DNA from 4 places in the Vibrio alginolyticus NBRC 15630 genome. Region 4 is predicted to be linked to each of the others. Evidence: predicted binding sites of a transcription regulator. Region 4 holds the regulator's gene; each other region holds the start of a gene.
The links. The regulator PurR, encoded in region 4, represses purine synthesis genes. The targets are predictions, from matches to a motif close to TNANGNAAACGTTTNCNTNA.
Positions count from the first base shown of each region.

Region 1: glyA (serine hydroxymethyltransferase) is a predicted target of PurR. The motif match lies at 2,479-2,498, and genes of this name have one in related genera.
Region 2: N646_RS07360 (NupC/NupG family nucleoside CNT transporter) is a predicted target of PurR. The motif match lies at 1,886-1,905, and genes of this name have one in related genera.
Region 3: purL (phosphoribosylformylglycinamidine synthase) is a predicted target of PurR. The motif match lies at 1,866-1,885, and genes of this name have one in related genera.

Region 1 is NC_022349.1:3,103,634-3,107,898, forward strand. It holds gene N646_RS14250 (winged helix-turn-helix domain-containing protein) at 1-1,514, opposite strand, end outside; gene N646_RS14255 (YitT family protein) at 1,605-2,207, opposite strand; gene glyA (serine hydroxymethyltransferase) at 2,555-3,805, shown strand.
Region 2 is NC_022349.1:1,629,221-1,633,485, forward strand. It holds gene N646_RS25060 (hypothetical protein) at 1-79, shown strand, start outside; gene N646_RS07360 (NupC/NupG family nucleoside CNT transporter) at 438-1,721, opposite strand; gene N646_RS07365 (TatD family hydrolase) at 1,926-2,699, opposite strand; gene N646_RS07370 (DUF5363 family protein) at 2,686-2,883, opposite strand; gene prfC (peptide chain release factor 3) at 2,978-4,265, opposite strand, start outside.
Region 3 is NC_022349.1:3,046,468-3,050,732, reverse strand. It holds gene purL (phosphoribosylformylglycinamidine synthase) at 1-1,724, opposite strand, end outside; gene mltF (membrane-bound lytic murein transglycosylase MltF) at 2,024-3,601, shown strand; gene tadA (tRNA adenosine(34) deaminase TadA) at 4,190-4,265, opposite strand, start outside.
Region 4 is NC_022349.1:107,433-111,697, forward strand. It holds gene N646_RS00450 (TVP38/TMEM64 family protein) at 1-524, opposite strand, end outside; gene N646_RS00455 (TfoX/Sxy family DNA transformation protein) at 639-1,229, opposite strand; cyclic di-GMP riboswitch class I at 1,346-1,435, opposite strand; gene purR (HTH-type transcriptional repressor PurR) at 1,723-2,727, opposite strand; gene torD (molecular chaperone TorD) at 3,196-3,843, opposite strand; gene torR (two-component system response regulator TorR) at 4,110-4,265, shown strand, end outside.

The DNA.
Region 1 (4,265 bases), 340 kb from region 4:
TTTGTTTTGTTTGGGGTTATTTCGTTGGCTACGTTAGTGCAATACTCGTTAATGAGCGCTTTCCATCGGCTTATGATTTCTTGATCGGTCACACTAACATGCAACGTTTTCCACGGTTGGAGGCAAGTCTCTTTTGATTCAGATTGAGAAAGACGCTCAAACAAGGTTTCGGAAGGTAAAACGCGCAGCAGCGCCACCAGTGATTCCATGTAGTTGAGACGGAACTGTTCAAGTTTGTTCTGCTTATAAGCAATGTGAGACACAAAGGTATAAATCAGTGCGTTTTGGATACGTGAGTCGCCATCTGGTGTCGTTAACAGAGCTTTTGCCCTGTCTAAGTTACCTAATTTGAAATGCAATAGACCTAACCAGAGGCTCAGCTCATCTGGCAAAACATCAAACGACGATTGTACTTGAGTTAAATACGCTTCCAGCTTTTGATGTTCGTGCTCGTATAAGGCGAGATGTCTTGCCGTTGTTATAGCCGCAAACTCATCAGATTGTCGGAGAGGTTGGCTAGAAAAGGCATTCTCGAATAACATTTTTTTGTGAATATCCGAAAGCTGCCACGTACTTGCCGAAGGTGCAGGCAGATTGAAGTATTGCGCGACATCCGAGTGCATTTGGAAAATATCCGATTGTAAGTCAGATAAACGCAGTGTGTACTCATTGCGAAACGCTAGCTTGCCCGTCGCAGGATAAATAAGGTTCATCTGCGCTTTCAAGATGCCCTGTTTTGTGCCGTCTTTTAACTCGATATTGAGCTCGTAGTCGCTGGTCTGCATGTTTCGTGCGCCAGGGAAATATGGCGCATGACCGATAGGATCAAGAAAGTAACTGGGAGCATCTTGGTTGGCGATGTCGGTGTATGGATATTCGACCTGTTGTTGCAGCAAGATGGCTTTGACCAGTATGCGGTATTTTCGCGCCTGAGAGCCGATTGAATCGACACGGTTGAGTAGTAGCTCGACTTTGGGAATCAGTAGTTGATGACGTGTTTGTTGTGTTGAGATTTCTTGGCGTTGCCATAACAAGCTTGCGAGCGTCACGCTACAAACTGCAAGTATGGCACACAAGCTATAAGCAAAAATCAGCTTGAAGTTCTTATTCCTCGCAACCTGAGTTGGGATAACGCGTCGATGGCTTTTCGCTGGTGGCACCAAACGAATATTGGCAGGGTTAAGAAAGTAGCCTTTGCGGGGGTAAGTGACTAAAAGCTTAGCGGCATCGTATTCGGGTAAGTACTGCTGTAGCAGGGCACGTAAGGTGCTAATGCGGTTCGTGAGCACATTCTTAGAGATGAACTTGCTCTGCCAAATGGTTTCAATAATGGTGTCAGCAGAGAGTGGGTGGCCAACGCTTGTTAACAGCAGTTCTAATAATTCAATGGTGCGAGGTTCAAGATCAATCGCGATAACATCTTGATGAAGGGTCTGTGTCTTCGGGTTATAGATCAGCTCTCCAATCGCAATATAACTGTGAGTCTGTTTAGCTTGTTGCAGAAAGTCGCGCATACCGTACCGATCTATTTGGAAATCGCGAAGTATTATATAGCGATTGGAGCGCGAAATCTTATAAATCGCGCTTCAATCATTATCAAAAATTTATGAACCGTAGGTCACGGAATAGCGGTGCGGTTTGTGGTTCATCGCTAACACGAGATTGAGTGCAAACGCCCCCAAAATTGAAAGGCCAATCACTTCTGGTGTGACAAAGAAGAATGAAGCAAATAGGATACATGCATCGATTGCCATTTGGCTTTTGCCAACTGAAATGCCAAATTTGTCTTGGATAAACAAACACAGCACGTTAAAGCCACCCAAGCTGGAGCGATGTCGGAATAGGATCAGCATACCGAGCCCCATTAAAAGCCCGCCTGCGATGGCGCAATAAACTTCATTTACCGATTCGAGCGAGATTAGCAAATAAAGATGATCGGCAAAGATAGAAACCAACGCGCCAGAAATGGCACTATTAATGGCGAAATGACGGCCGAAGCGTTTCCATGCTAGTAAGTAAAAAGGACTGTTTGCTAAAAAGTACAGCACACCAAAGGTAAAAGGTGTAAATTGGCTAATAAGCAGAGCCAATCCAGTCGTGCCTCCCGTTAGAAGGCTCGCGGATTGGAGAAAGAAAACGCCTTGAGCTACTAAAAAGGTACCCGTGAGAATCGCTATCCAGTCTTCTTTTAATGAGTGTTTTTCCATCAATATTGCAGTCATTAGTGATAAATAAGGCGTGCATAGTAGTAAAAAGATGATCTTTTCGGTAGCTAGAGGGTAAAATTTACGGTAAACCTATGTAATTGCTGTTTTACAGGGTGTAAAGCACAAATTTGACAGGCAATAGATTGTCGTTATGCGATTGCAATGCTGGCATGATAAACATTGCTTGTCATCATGAAAAAACTGCATGAGAAAAATTGTAAATTTCTCTTTATGACCTAAATCAAATTATGTAGAATGCGCGCCATTAGGGTGACGAAAACGTTTGCGTCGGGTCATTCAACAGTTTTTTTGCAACTTTCAGTACTAATCTGAGTCAGGAGATACAGATGCTTAAGCGTGATATGAACATCGCAGATTACGATGCGGAACTGTTCGCAGCTATCCAGGAAGAAACTCTTCGCCAGGAAGAACACATTGAACTTATCGCTTCTGAAAACTACACAAGCCCACGTGTAATGGAAGCGCAAGGTTCTCAGCTAACGAACAAATACGCTGAAGGCTACCCAGGTAAGCGTTACTACGGCGGTTGTGAGTACGTAGATAAAGCTGAAGCACTAGCAATTGAGCGTGCATGCCAACTATTTGGTTGTGAGTACGCTAACGTACAGCCTCACTCAGGTTCTCAAGCAAACAGCGCAGTTTACATGGCGCTTCTTAACCCTGGCGATACAGTTTTAGGCATGAGCCTAGCACACGGTGGTCACCTAACTCACGGTTCACCAGTAAACTTCTCGGGTAAGCACTACAACGTTATCCCTTACGGTATCGATGAAGCTGGTCAAATCAACTACGACGAGATGGAACAGCTAGCACTTGAACACAAACCTAAGATGATCATCGGTGGTTTCTCTGCTTACTCGCAAATCGTTGATTGGAAACGCATGCGTGAAATCGCTGACAAAGCAGGTGCTTACTTATTTGTTGATATGGCGCACGTAGCTGGTCTTATCGCCGCCGGTGAATACCCAACACCAGTACCGCATGCTCACGTGGTCACAACAACGACGCACAAAACACTAGCAGGTCCTCGCGGTGGTCTTATCTTGTCAAATGCTGGCGAAGATATGTACAAGAAATTGAACTCAGCAGTGTTCCCTGGTGGTCAAGGTGGCCCTCTAATGCACGTTATCGCTGGTAAAGCAGTAGCGTTCAAAGAAGCGATGGAGCCAGAGTTCAAAGCTTATCAAGCTCGCGTAGTGAAAAACGCAAAAGCAATGGTTGGTCAGTTCCAAGAGCGTGGCTACAAAATCGTATCTAACGGTACAGAAAACCACTTGTTCCTTGTTGACCTAATCGACAAAGATATCACTGGTAAAGACGCAGACGCGGCACTAGGTGCAGCAAACATCACTGTAAACAAGAACTCAGTACCAAATGACCCACGCAGCCCATTCGTAACGTCTGGTATCCGTGTAGGTACGCCAGCGATCACTCGCCGTGGCTTCACTGAAGAAGATGCAAAAGAGCTAGCAAACTGGATGTGTGACGTTCTAGATAACATCGGCAACGAAGAAGTTATCGAAGCGACTAAACAGAAAGTGCTCGAAATTTGTAAGCGTCTACCGGTTTACGCCTAACTATTCTTCATAGAATGAGTCAATTCCGGTGTCGAACATACTCACTTGCTCGTGCAAACTCCGTGTGTTCTCCTAGAACTCGACTCATCTATTTTGAACATTGATATACTAAAGGTCCTCAATTGAGGGCCTTTTTGTTTGTCTGGCGTTTGGAATGAGATATAGCGAAGAGTGTGTGATAAGGAGATGGCTACCAACACTGTCCCTTTCAATATATCCAAACCGCGTCATTCCGACGAGCCTAGGCGAGAGCAGGAATCTTGTTGAGGCACACTCTTTTACTCAGCGTTTCCCAAAAAATCATCAGTACGTTGGAAACTGATTCTCAATCACGCTCGTTCCTCGCTGTTCAGAATGACGGAGGTAGAATGGCTTTTTATCATCATTTGACAGATACAAAAAAGGTTGGCACTGAGCCAACCTTTTCTCTTCAAAACAAGCTTTTCAAAACAAGCGAGAG
Region 2 (4,265 bases), 1.5 Mb from region 4:
AGCGAAAATTTATCATATGCCAATTGCTATCCTTGTCACCGCACAGTACCAGTTTGGCCTATGGCACAACAATCTATGATTGCGGTGTCTTTAATATCACATCACAAAGCAAAACGCCTATTAGATCTGATATTGCAGGGCAATTCATTTGCCCATCGATTATGTAATATTCATTACGTGATTAAGAATCAAGCTTAACCACTATCCTGTGATTAATACATTATAGAGTTTCACCGCAAAACTGTAGCACCAAATAGAGCGCAAACGGTTTGTATCTCAAAATTTCCTAGCCCCTATTCCATTGACTGCGTAATACCTCGACTAAGGCAAACACCCGATGAAATTTTGGAGCCCGAAAAACGAAAAATGCCCCGCAGCAATCTCTTGCTACAGGGCATGATGTAAAACGGCGTCTATATATTAAGAACCGATTCTAATTATAGTGCTGCAAGGCTTAAGCAGAAGCCTGCAATTGTCGCTGCCATAAGGTTAGACAACGTACCTGCAAGAACTGCTTTAACACCCATGCGAGCGATGTCACTACGACGGTTTGGTGCAAGGCTACCTAAACCACCAAGTAGAATCGCGATAGAAGAAAGGTTCGCGAAACCACATAGTGCGAATGAGATGATAGCTGTTGTCTTCTCAGACATTACTTCACCAGTTGCCGCGATTACTTGAGCGTTTTCACCTAGGTATGGTGTGAAGTTCAAGTAAGCAACGAATTCGTTCACTACGATTTTCTGACCGATGAATGAACCAGCTGTTACAGCTTCTGCCCATGGAACACCGATTAGGAATGCTAGTGGAGAGAACGCGTAACCTAGGATTAGCTCTAGTGTTAGTTCTGGCATGCCGAACCAACCACCGATGCCACCTAGCATACCGTTGATTAGCGCGATTAGACCAACGAATGCGATTAGCATTGCACCTACGTTAAGCGCAAGTTGTAGACCAGAAGCCGCACCGCCCGCAGCTGCGTCGATTACGTTAACTGGTTTGTCGTCACCGCCGTCCATCGCTTCTTCGATACTTTCGTGAGGCTGGTCAGTCTCTGGGTGAAGGATTTTAGCGAACAGTAGACCACCTGGTGCTGCCATGAATGATGCCGCAACTAGGTACTCTAGTGGAACACCCATAGATGCGTAACCAGCTAGTACACCACCAGCAACAGAAGCTAGACCACCACACATTACCGCGAATAGCTCTGATTGAGTCATTTTTGGAACGAATGGGCGAACAACTAGAGGTGCCTCAGTTTGACCTACGAAGATGTTAGCTGCCGCTGACATTGATTCCGCACGCGAAGTGCCTAGCGCTTTTTGTAGTGCGCCACCAAGAATCTTGATAACCCATTGCATAACGCCAATGTAGTAAAGAACTGAAATCAGTGCAGAGAAGAAGATCAGTGTAGGAAGAACACGGAATGCGAAGATGAAACCGCCGCCGCCGAATACTTCGAACATCTTGTCAGAAACAAGACCACCGAACAGGAATGATGAACCATCGTTACCGTAGTTGATAACGTTAGAAACACCTGAAGAGAAACCGTTTAGTAGATCACGGCCCCAAGGTACATACAGAACAAATGCACCTAATGCGAATTGGATAGCGAATGCGCCACCCACAGTTCTAAAGTTGATAGCTTTTCGGTTGTTAGAAAATGCCACTGCAATCGCAAGAAGCACTACCATACCGATTAGGCTCATAAACAGGCTCATAGTTTATGACTTCCTTATAAGTTATTTATTGGCGTGTTACAAAATGGAGCTATAAAGCGGGGGCAATTATACTCATGCAGAATCAATTAAAGTAATGCCAGCCTCACACTTTCCTATAAGATTCATGATTGATTCAACCAGCTTTGTGAGTTAATTCACAATAAGCAGGAAAACGTTTTCGATTTCAAACCACATCTTTAGATTTTATTCACATATCGAGAAAGCAAAATTGCTATTTTTCCACAGTTGAGAGGCAATCGATTGCTTTCGGCCGTTATGCAACTCTACGAGCTCATTAAAGACGTGAATGAGTTTGGCTGGGTGATTTGACTCCCCTTGATATCCAAGTATAGGCATATCTGGTGCGTCTGTTTCGATTACTAGGTTTTCGAGTGGTAATTTTTGAATTGCGTCGCGTGTTTTCTTGGCTCTTGGGTAGGTAATCGTTCCTCCTACACCGATAAAAAAACCTAATTTGACCCACTCCATGGCTTGCTGATAACTCCCAGAAAAAGCGTGTAGCACACCACCTCTAGGGAGATTCGCCGCTTTCACCATTTGAATGAGGCGATTGTGCGCTTTTCGGCTATGTAAAATAACTGGGAGTTCGAAGCGTCTAGCCAGCTCAAATTGAACTTCAAGTATCTTTTCTTGCAACTGTGGATCAACATCAATGGCAAAATCTAAACCACACTCTCCTATTGCCACGCACTGCTGCCCTTTTTGATTTAGATAGCCTTCTAGCTCTGTAAGGTACTGCTCAACGTTATCTTCAAGAAAATACGGATGAAAGCCGAGCGCATAATACAAATTGGCATGTTGCTCTACCAAAGTTTGAATACGAGCCCAGTTTTGCGGACCGACGGAAGGAATCAAAATTCTTGCGACGCCTTGCGTTTGAGCAAGCTCAAGTTGATGTGCAAAGTCATCTTGAAACACATCAAAATCAAAGTGGCAGTGCGTATCAAAGAGCTTCATCTTGACGCTTTTTATCTGTATCTGCGGGCAGAAAATCAGAGGATGGTTGGGCTTCACTCTTCTCTTCAGTTTGATGGGCTGGGTCTTTTCGATATGGGACACAACTGCGTTTCTGATCGGGAGTTAACCCCATCTCTTTACACCAGTTGTCGTAACGCTTTAGCCCACGTTTAAACCAATTCATATCTTATCCTTATATAAAAACGCCCTTGGCTAAGTTTATAGCCAAGGGCGTTTTAAAATCTAGCTTGCGTTACGGCTTACCCTAACCGCGCAAATTAGTGCTCACGTGTCGCACGGAAATCAACGTCAGGAAAACGCTCTTTCGCTAAGTTTAAGTTAACCATTGTTGGAGCGATATACGTTAGGTTATCACCACCATCCAATGCTAAGTTCGCTTGATTCTTGCGTTGGAACTCATCCAGTTTCTTCGCATCACCACACTCAACCCAACGCGCAGTTGCAACGTTAATGCCTTCATAAATCGCTTCAACGTTATACTCAGACTTCAAACGAGCCACAACAACATCAAACTGAAGTACACCAACGGCACCAACGATCAGATCGTTGTTCTGTAGAGGACGGAATACCTGTACCGCACCTTCTTCTGATAGCTGAACCAAACCTTTGAGAAGCTGCTTCTGCTTTAGTGGATCTTTCAGGCGAATACGACGGAATAGTTCCGGAGCGAAGTTCGGAATACCAGAGAACTTCAGTGATTCACCTTGCGTAAAGGTATCACCAATCTGAATAGTGCCGTGGTTGTGTAGACCAATGATGTCACCGGCGTAAGCGTGTTCTGCACGTGCACGGTCACCAGCCATAAAGGTTACTGCATCAGAGATACTCACTTGCTTGCCAAGACGAACGTGGTTCATCTTCATACCTTGCGTGTAAGTGCCCGATACAATACGCATGAATGCGATACGGTCGCGGTGTTTTGGGTCCATATTCGCTTGGATCTTAAATACGAAACCAGAGAACTTCTCTTCAGTCGCTTCAACTTCACGTTCAACCGCTTGACGAGTTTTCGGCGCTGGAGCCCATTCAGTTAGACCGTCTAGCATATGATCCACACCAAAGTTACCTAATGCAGTACCGAAGTAAACTGGCGTCAGGTCACCTGTTAAGAACATTTCCAAATCAAACTCAGGGCAAGCACCCATAACAAGCTCAAGCTCTTCTCGAACACTTTCCGCAAGGCCTGCACCAACTTTTTCATCAAGCTCTGGGTTATCGAGACCTTTGATGATTCGAACTTCTTGAATCTCATGACCGTGACCTGATTCGTATAAAATCGTTTCATCACGGTGAATGTGGTAAACACCTTTAAACTCTTTACCACAGCCGATTGGCCATGTGATTGGCGCACACATCATGCCCAATTCGTTTTCTACTTCATCCAATACTTCCATTGGATCACGAACGTCACGGTCAAGTTTGTTCATGAAGGTTACGATTGGCGTGTCACGTAGACGTGTAACTTCCATTAGTTTACGAGTACGGTCCTCAACACCTTTCGCTGCATCGATAACCATCAGACATGAGTCAACTGCCGTTAGAGTA
Region 3 (4,265 bases), 400 kb from region 4:
GCATACGGTGCGCGTTCACGCTTACAGATTGCGTCGAATGCTTCCATGTTTTCTGGCGCTACCGCTAGAACGTAACGTTCCTGTGATTCGTTACACCAGATTTCCAGTGGGCTCATGCCCGGCTCATCGTTTGGTACATCGCGTAATTGGAACTTACCGCCACGCTCACCGTCGTCGACAAGTTCAGGCAATGCGTTAGAGATACCGCCTGCACCCACATCGTGGATAAATGCGATTGGGTTATCGTCGCCTAACTGCCAACAACGGTCGATCACTTCCTGACAGCGACGTTCCATCTCTGGGTTTTCACGCTGTACCGAAGCGAAGTCCAGATCTTCTGCTGACTGACCAGATGCCATGGAAGATGCCGCACCACCACCAAGACCGATGTTCATTGCCGGACCACCAAGTACGATTAGGCTCGCACCTACAGGGATCTCTTTCTTCTGTACGTGTTCATCGCGGATGTTACCCATACCACCAGCAATCATGATTGGTTTGTGGTAACCACGAATTTCTTCACCCGCATGAGAAGTGACTTTTTCTTCGTAAGTACGGAAGTAACCCAATAGATTTGGACGACCAAATTCGTTGTTGAATGCCGCGCCGCCAAGAGGACCTTCAAGCATGATGTCTAACGCATTCACAATACGACCCGGCTTGCCGAAGTCGGTTTCCCATGGCTGTTCAAAACCAGGAATACGTAAGTTAGAGGTTGTAAAACCAACCAGACCCGCTTTTGGCTTACCGCCGATACCCGTCGCGCCTTCGTCACGAATTTCACCGCCTGAGCCAGTCGATGCGCCCGGCCACGGAGAGATTGCCGTTGGGTGGTTGTGCGTTTCTACCTTCATCAAGATGTGCGTATCTTCATGGTGGTACGTGTATTGACGAGATTTAGGGTCAGGGAAAAAACGCCCCGCTTTAGAACCTGTCATAACGGCTGCGTTGTCTTTGTATGCAGACAGCACATAGTCAGGTGTCGTTTCAAAAGTGTTTTTGATCATTTTGAACAAAGACTTAGGTTGATCTACCCCGTCGATAGTCCAATCTGCGTTAAAAATTTTGTGGCGACAATGCTCTGAGTTCGCCTGAGCAAACATCATCAATTCAATGTCGTTTGGGTTACGCCCAAGCTTAGTAAAGTTCTCTACCAAGTAATCAATTTCATCTTCTGCGAGTGCCAAGCCAAGGGAAACGTTTGCCTCTTCAAGCGCAAGACGACCGCCAGCTAAGATATCAACATGTGCGACAGGCTTAGGCTCTGCAACAGTAAATAATGCTGATGCGGCTTCAAATTCTGTGAATACTGTTTCCATCATACGGTCGTGAATTAACGCTTTAACAGCGTCAGCTTGAGCTTCTGATAGAACAACTGAAGATTCGACATAATAAGCCGTACCACGCTCTAGACGTTTCACTTTATCCAGACCACAGTTAACAGCGATATCGGTAGATTTAGAAGACCAAGGCGAGATAGTGCCAGGACGAGGCGTGACAAGAAGTAGAAGACCTTCAGGCTCATGCTCTTCGATGGTTGGGCCGTAAGTTAGTAACTTTTCAAGTTTTTCTAACTCTTGGTCATCAAGGTCTGACTTTAGATCGGCAAAGTGCATAAACTCGGCATAAATGCCAGTTACAGGCAGATCTTGTTCACGACAAAGTTCCAGTAGTTTATTAACACGAAACTCAGAAAGAGCTGGGGAGCCACGCAAAATTCTCATGTGCTTAGGTCTCTTATGCAATTGATTAAGGTGATATTGGAATAAATTCAGACACTTAAAATAAGCCCTGTCGAACCTATGCCGATTCCACCTCGTCATTGCGAGCGCATTATATAGTAATTGTTTTTGTGATGTAACACCAAAAGCAACCGTTTGCGTCATTTTTTTTGTCAAATTTGAATTACAACTAAAATGTCGATAAAACACACAATGTCACGTTATAAGTGTGTGATTCACTTTGCCCCATGAGCTCGCTTTGATATAAAGGCAAATAGAAATTTTCCAAGATGTACCTATTAATGCAAATAAGTCACTTCAACCGGCTCAAGCGCAGTGCTCTAATTTTAGTTTCTGTTCTTTTACTCTCTGCTTGCCAGATTGAGTCGGAGCCCAAAAGTGAATTTGAAAAAATTCAAGAACGTGGTGTGCTTCGTGTTGGCACGCTAAACAATCAGCTTTCCTACTACATAGGTCCCGATGGTCCCGCAGGGTTGGATTACGAATTGGCGCGTCAGTTTGCGGAGCAGCTCGGCGTCAAACTCGAGATTAAACCAGCCTTTCGCCAGGCTGAGCTTTTTCCTGCTCTTAAGAAAGGAGATATCGATATCATCGCTACGGGTTTAAATCAAACGTCACAAGCAGTCAAACGATTTAGACCAGGCCCTGCCTATTATTATGTAAGCCAACAAGTGGTATATAAAAAAGGGCAACTTCGACCACGTGATATCGAACAACTCATTGAATACCAAGCCTCGAAAGACGACGAGTCCGACGAAGATACAAATGCAGGCGCTCAAACATTAAAGATCGTTGAACAATCGCAATATGTTCCGACCCTAACAGCGTTAAAGAAGCAGTATCCAGAACTTCAGTTTGAAATTGTTGGTGATGCTGACACGAGAGACTTACTCAAATACGTATCGACGGGTGAGTTACGTTTTACTGTGACTGATTCGGTGGAACTTTCCCTTGCTCAACGCCTTTACCCCGATCTTGCGCTCGCGTTTGAACTTACAGAAGATCAACCAGTATCTTGGTTTACTCGACGCTCTGAAGACGAAAGTTTGTATGCGATGCTGATAGAGTTTTTCGGTAACATCAAACAATCAGGAGAACTGTCCACCCTCGAAGAAAAGTACATTGGTCATATTGAAGCATTTGACTACGTTGATACTCGCGCATTCATTCGAGCTCTGGATGACAAATTGCCTAAATGGGCACCTTTATTCCAAAAATACAGCGAAGAGTTCGACTGGCGCTTAATTGCAGCATTGGCTTATCAAGAGTCACATTGGAAACCAACAGCAAAATCGCCAACGGGTGTTAGGGGGATGATGATGCTTACTCTGCCAACAGCGAAAAGCGTCGGGGTAACAAACCGTTTAGACCCTGAGCAATCTGTTCGTGGTGGTGTCGAGTACTTACGTCGCATTGTAGGTCGCGTGCCTGATAGCATCAACGAGCATGAAAAAATATGGTTTGCGTTAGCTTCATACAATATTGGTTACGGCCACATGATGGACGCACGACGACTCACCAAAGCACAAGGTGGCGATCCGAACGCTTGGGCCGATGTAAAAGATAGGCTGCCTTTACTGCGTCAGAAGCGCTATTACAGCCAAACTCGCTATGGGTACGCCAGAGGCGATGAAGCGCGTAATTACGTAGAAAATATTCGACGTTACTACCAATCCATCATTGGTCATGTCAGCCAACAGCCAGCGATTGATGAGAATAGCGATGACTTGCAAGTGATTCCGCCGCTCAACCCCGACATTTTGATATCGGGCGCAGTAGAGACCGTCGTAGAACAAGTCTCTGGCGCTTCTGACGTCACGGTTGAAGAAGACACCGAACAAGAAAGCATTGAAGAATAAACCCGCGGTAAACTAAAAAATGACGAGCCTATGAAGCTCGTCATTTTTGTTGAGTCCTAACGAAAACTTATCTAGACTCCAATATTCTGAGTGACACCAACCACACTCAACCATTCCTTTGGTTGGTCGCCTTTTCTTCATCGTTAGTAAAACTGATTGCTTTGTAACAGATTACTTTACAACCACATGGTTTAGCTCACTTGATGAAGCGGCGCTTTCGGCTACACTCTGCCGAAATAACGTCACTCCTATTATTAAGCATCGTATTGAAATTGTTTGCTGGCTCTGTGCAATGCAGAAGTCAAATGAAGAACGTTTAAACCATACAATGTTTAGTGCGATTATCGAGCCTATTGCCAAGCATCGATGAGCCGCACTTTACTGGTAAAAGTCTTGTCTGCAGGAGGTTTTGAATATGAGAAGACGTAGAGTGCAGTCAAAGCGTTTAAATAACACAGTAGCTGCTATCCGACGTAAACGTAAACTGACATGTATGAAAAAGAAAGTAAGTTCACGTAATCGTGTTTTTGTACATTTAGTCAATCACTAGTGCGTCCAAGCAAACATCTACCACGTTGTAGGTGTTTGCTAGCCCTCACAACTCCTACTACCTTGTTCGCTCTCTCCATTTTCTAATGCTTTTTGTGCTTGCTTCTTCGCTTTA
Region 4 (4,265 bases):
GCTGTGCCTGGCAGCATACCTATTTGGCTAGTGAGATAAAATCGACCTACAGACATCGGTGTTAAGCCCATCAGTAAGTTGATTAGAAAGAAAGGGAATACAGGGATTAGACGCAAGGAAAATAGATAAAAAGCTCCGTCTTTTTCGACACCTTGATTAATTGCGTTGAGTTTATTTCCGAATTTGTTTTGTACCCAGTCACGCAATAAGTATCGGCTGCTCAAGAAGGCCAGTGTTGCCCCCATAGTGCTAGCGAAAGAAACCAGTAGCAAGCTTGTCCAAAAACCAAATAAGGCTGCACCAAGTAAGGTGACTACTGCCGCTCCTGGGATAGAAAAAGCGGTAATTGCAATGTAGGTAAAAAAGTAAATCGCAGCCGAGAATACAAAATTCTGATCGATGTATGTAGTTAGTGCTTCTTGTTGGGCTTTTGCATTCTCTAAGGTTAAATACTGGCCAAAGTTAATACCTAAAAAGACGATAGCCGCTAGTAGGATGAGACCTAATATCAGTTTCTTATTCATAATTTTGATTCCAATTTGGGATATATGTAATAAGACAGTAGGAAAACCGAAAAAATTTCACAAAAAAACCGCAGATTAGACTGCGGTTTTACAAGATAGTTTTTAGGCCGACTTTTATTGGAGGCCGTTCATCAACTCATCTCGGCGAGCTTGAGGTACCACACTCCAATGAGTGCCGTTGATAGCACCTTCTAGTGCCCATAGCAACTCAATGTTGACGGTTGCAGAGTGCGTATCTCTTATCGCTTTATAGGCGTTAAGCGCACCTTCCTCTTCAAGCTTCTCTACGGATTCGATGCCGGCTTTTTTTAGCATGCGCTCGGTAGCCAGTCGTAAGTTAGGCAAATCTTTCAAACGGTTAGGCTTTGTACTTGCTTGCTGTTCTTTCTCAAGCTTTGCCTTTTTCAATGATTGATTCGCTACTTCGATTAAGCGTTCGCTTGATTCCCATAAATCGCTGGAAATAGCGTAGTACTTTGTAACGACTGGAAAGCCACGTTTTTTATAAACGTAAGGCTTTAGCCCTTGTTTCTCGAAGTCAGATGAAGTTTTTTGGTCTGCTCTGATATGAAGCTGATTCTTTACCACTAGTGCAAACATTGTTTCATCAGCGAATAGTCCGAAGCCACCAAACATTGAGCGCGACTTGATATTACCAAGTGCCTCAAATAGCTTCATAGAGTCTTTGAGTATCGGTTTATCCATGTTTTGTTATCTCGGTGTAATTAATATTACGCCACCAAAAGTCAGGTCCGAGAGAGTAGCAAACATGCGTAAAAACAATGTCATTACAGAGTAAAGTCATTGCTTACACACTTGCCATCGGTAACCCCGCTACCTTCCATATCGTAATATGGTTCAGGCCGGAGGCTTTGCGTCCCACTCTTTCGAATGGTTTGCCCTGTGCGTGACACAATGAGCATACTTCTTATATTGAATTAACATCACGGTTTAGCGTTAAAAGTGTGATTTCGGTTCAATAAAAATGATAGATTGAATGCTCTATTTTGCATATGGAAAGGTGCAAATTGGCCTTTGAAAAGGAGTTCTTAATATATATTACATTTATATAAAACAGGGAGTTAACGTTAGTCAATTGTTATTAGAGCTGTGTGAAGTATTAGAGAATGCTTAATTTTCCCAAAAAAATAAGCGCCCCTGTAGAGCGCTTATTTAACACGGTTAAATACAGTGAAATTTAGTTCATTTTTTTCACAGTATTTCGAATTACAAGCTCAGGTTGCATTTCGAAAATTCGTTTTTCGTGTTCTTTATCTTTGATACGCTCAAGTAGAATTTCGAATGCATTTTTACCAACACGACGTTTAGGTTGGTGGATAGTCGTTAGCGGTGGAGAGAAGTATTCCGCAAGCTCGATGTTGTCGTAGCCGATCACTGAAATATCTTCAGGAATTTTGATCCCGTTTTGTTGCAAGCGGCTCATTAGGCCTAGAGCCATTGTGTCGTTAAAACAGAATACCGCCGTCGGGCGCTTGTCCATTGCGGTAATTTTATCTGCAACTAATACGGCCGTATCACATTCAAAGTTACCTTCAAGGATCCAGTCTTCATTTACAGCTAGGTTCGCTTCACTCATTGCGCGACGGAAACCTGCAATGCGCTCTTGGCAAGCAAGCTTTTCAAAATGACCGCTTAGACAAGCGATATCCGTATGACCATTGTCAATCAGATGTTTGGTTGCAATGTAGCCACCTTCTTCTGAGTTATCCATGATCTTGTCTGCTTGTGAGCTCTCTGGGCCCCAATCCATGACCACTTTAGGAATGTCCGCATGACGGTCAAGCATCTCTTTTAGTTCTTCGGTTAAGTCAGAACACATCACTAGGATGCCATCAACGCGCTTTTCAGCCAGCATACGAATGTAATCGCGTTGTTTTTCGTAAATCCCGCCTGTGTTACATAAAATCAGAGTATAGCCTTGGCGGTAACAGTAGCTCTCAACGCCATCAATCACTTCTGAGAAAAATAGGTTAGTTGATTGAGTTACTAACATGCCAATCGTACGAGTTGAGTTGCATTTTAGGCTGCGTGCAACGGCACTTGGCGCGTAATTCAGCTCGTCAACGGCTTTCATTACTTTTTCTTGCGTTGCTTCTGCAACGAAACGCGTTTTATTGATAACGTGCGAAACTGTCGTAGTGGAAACGCCGGCTAAGCGAGCAACGTCTTTTATCGTGGCCATAAATGGTGTCCTGTATCGAGCTACTGAAATATGTCGTATTGGATGTACCTGATGCTCTAATGGTTTCACACCTAGCAATATAAAATTGGCGCTAAGTGTCTCGGCAGCGGTTGATCCAAGTGCGACAAAAGGGTGCGTAGCAGCATCGGTCGATGAATTTTATCTTTTTTCTATCTGATGAGAAATTGCCATCAACCTGTTAAGAAAACACAAAAACCGCTATATTTCAGCGGTTTACATATAAATCATATTTAATCGTTTGCGCTCACATTTTAGCCCTATGTGGACTGACTAGCAATGTTTTCAGCAAGAGATTTGTGTATTTGAAGTCACATTTTGACTGCTAAATAACCAAGCGTCTTTGCGCTAAGTTAAGGCAAACGAATATTATACCCAAGTTACTTACAATTGGTCACTTTCAGGCATACAGGAAGCCCGATAGGCAGGCTCCCTAAAAATAGGCGGCAATTATTCACCAAGAAGGTAGGCGCTGTCTAGTTTACAAAATGCAACTAATAGTTTCGCGACACTCGAGTAAAATCCAAATTCGTCGAATTGTTTACATTTGTCTGAAAACTGAGGTAACCAAGACATCAATTGTTGCTGGATAAAGTCGTTTTGTTTAACGAAGGCTTCTTCCATGTGTTTTTCTTGTTCAAGCTCGTTTGAGCGGATAATCATGTTCCCGAGAAAGTCGAGCTCAACGGCTAAGTGATCCGCAGGTTCCTTTAGGTTTTCGTCTACTTGAACGCCAAATTCAGCCATCAACTTTTCCATTTCCTCAGCTGGCTTGTCATTCAGTAAACCTGATTCACCAATGTACATGGATGCGTAAGGAAGAGCGCCGTATTTTTCTGTCTTCAAAAACAGTTCACAAAAGTCAGCTGCAAGCTCTAGTTGTGCATCTTCACGATCTTGTAACCGATTCAATGCATCAACTAGGCTATCAACAGCTGGTTTCAGCGACTCATTTTCACCTAAACCTGCGAGAAAACTGCGAATTTCAACACTGTGATAGGCTTCCAATTCTTTCTCTGTTAGTTCTTTTGCGAACAAGCTCGAAAACCACCAGTAAATTTCAGCGCGTTTTTCATTAAAAGCTTTCACTTCTTGCATTTTGGGCTCCTGAATGATGCTTCAAGTCATGCATCACAAAGTCAATTAGGGATATCCCCTAAGTGTAATCAATTAAAATGAATAGCAGTAACTATAATTGTTATGTTTTATGGTCAAAAATGACCGTTTATTAATAGCAATGGGCAAGCTTGTTTTGAATCAATAAAAACGCTAAATCTTGCGTTTTAATGTATCTATGACTAGAAATGTTACTAGTTATGAATAGAATACGTCTTGGATAATAAGAAGACAGAAAAGTGGTGTAAATGAGCTATCACGTATTAGTCGTAGAAGATGATGTTGTAACTCGTAGTAAGCTTGCGGGATATTTCCAAAATGAGGGCTACCAAGTCAGCGAAGCAGAGAGTGGCGCAGAAATGCGTGAAGTTTTGCAAGCGGGCGATGTAGACCTGATCATGCTG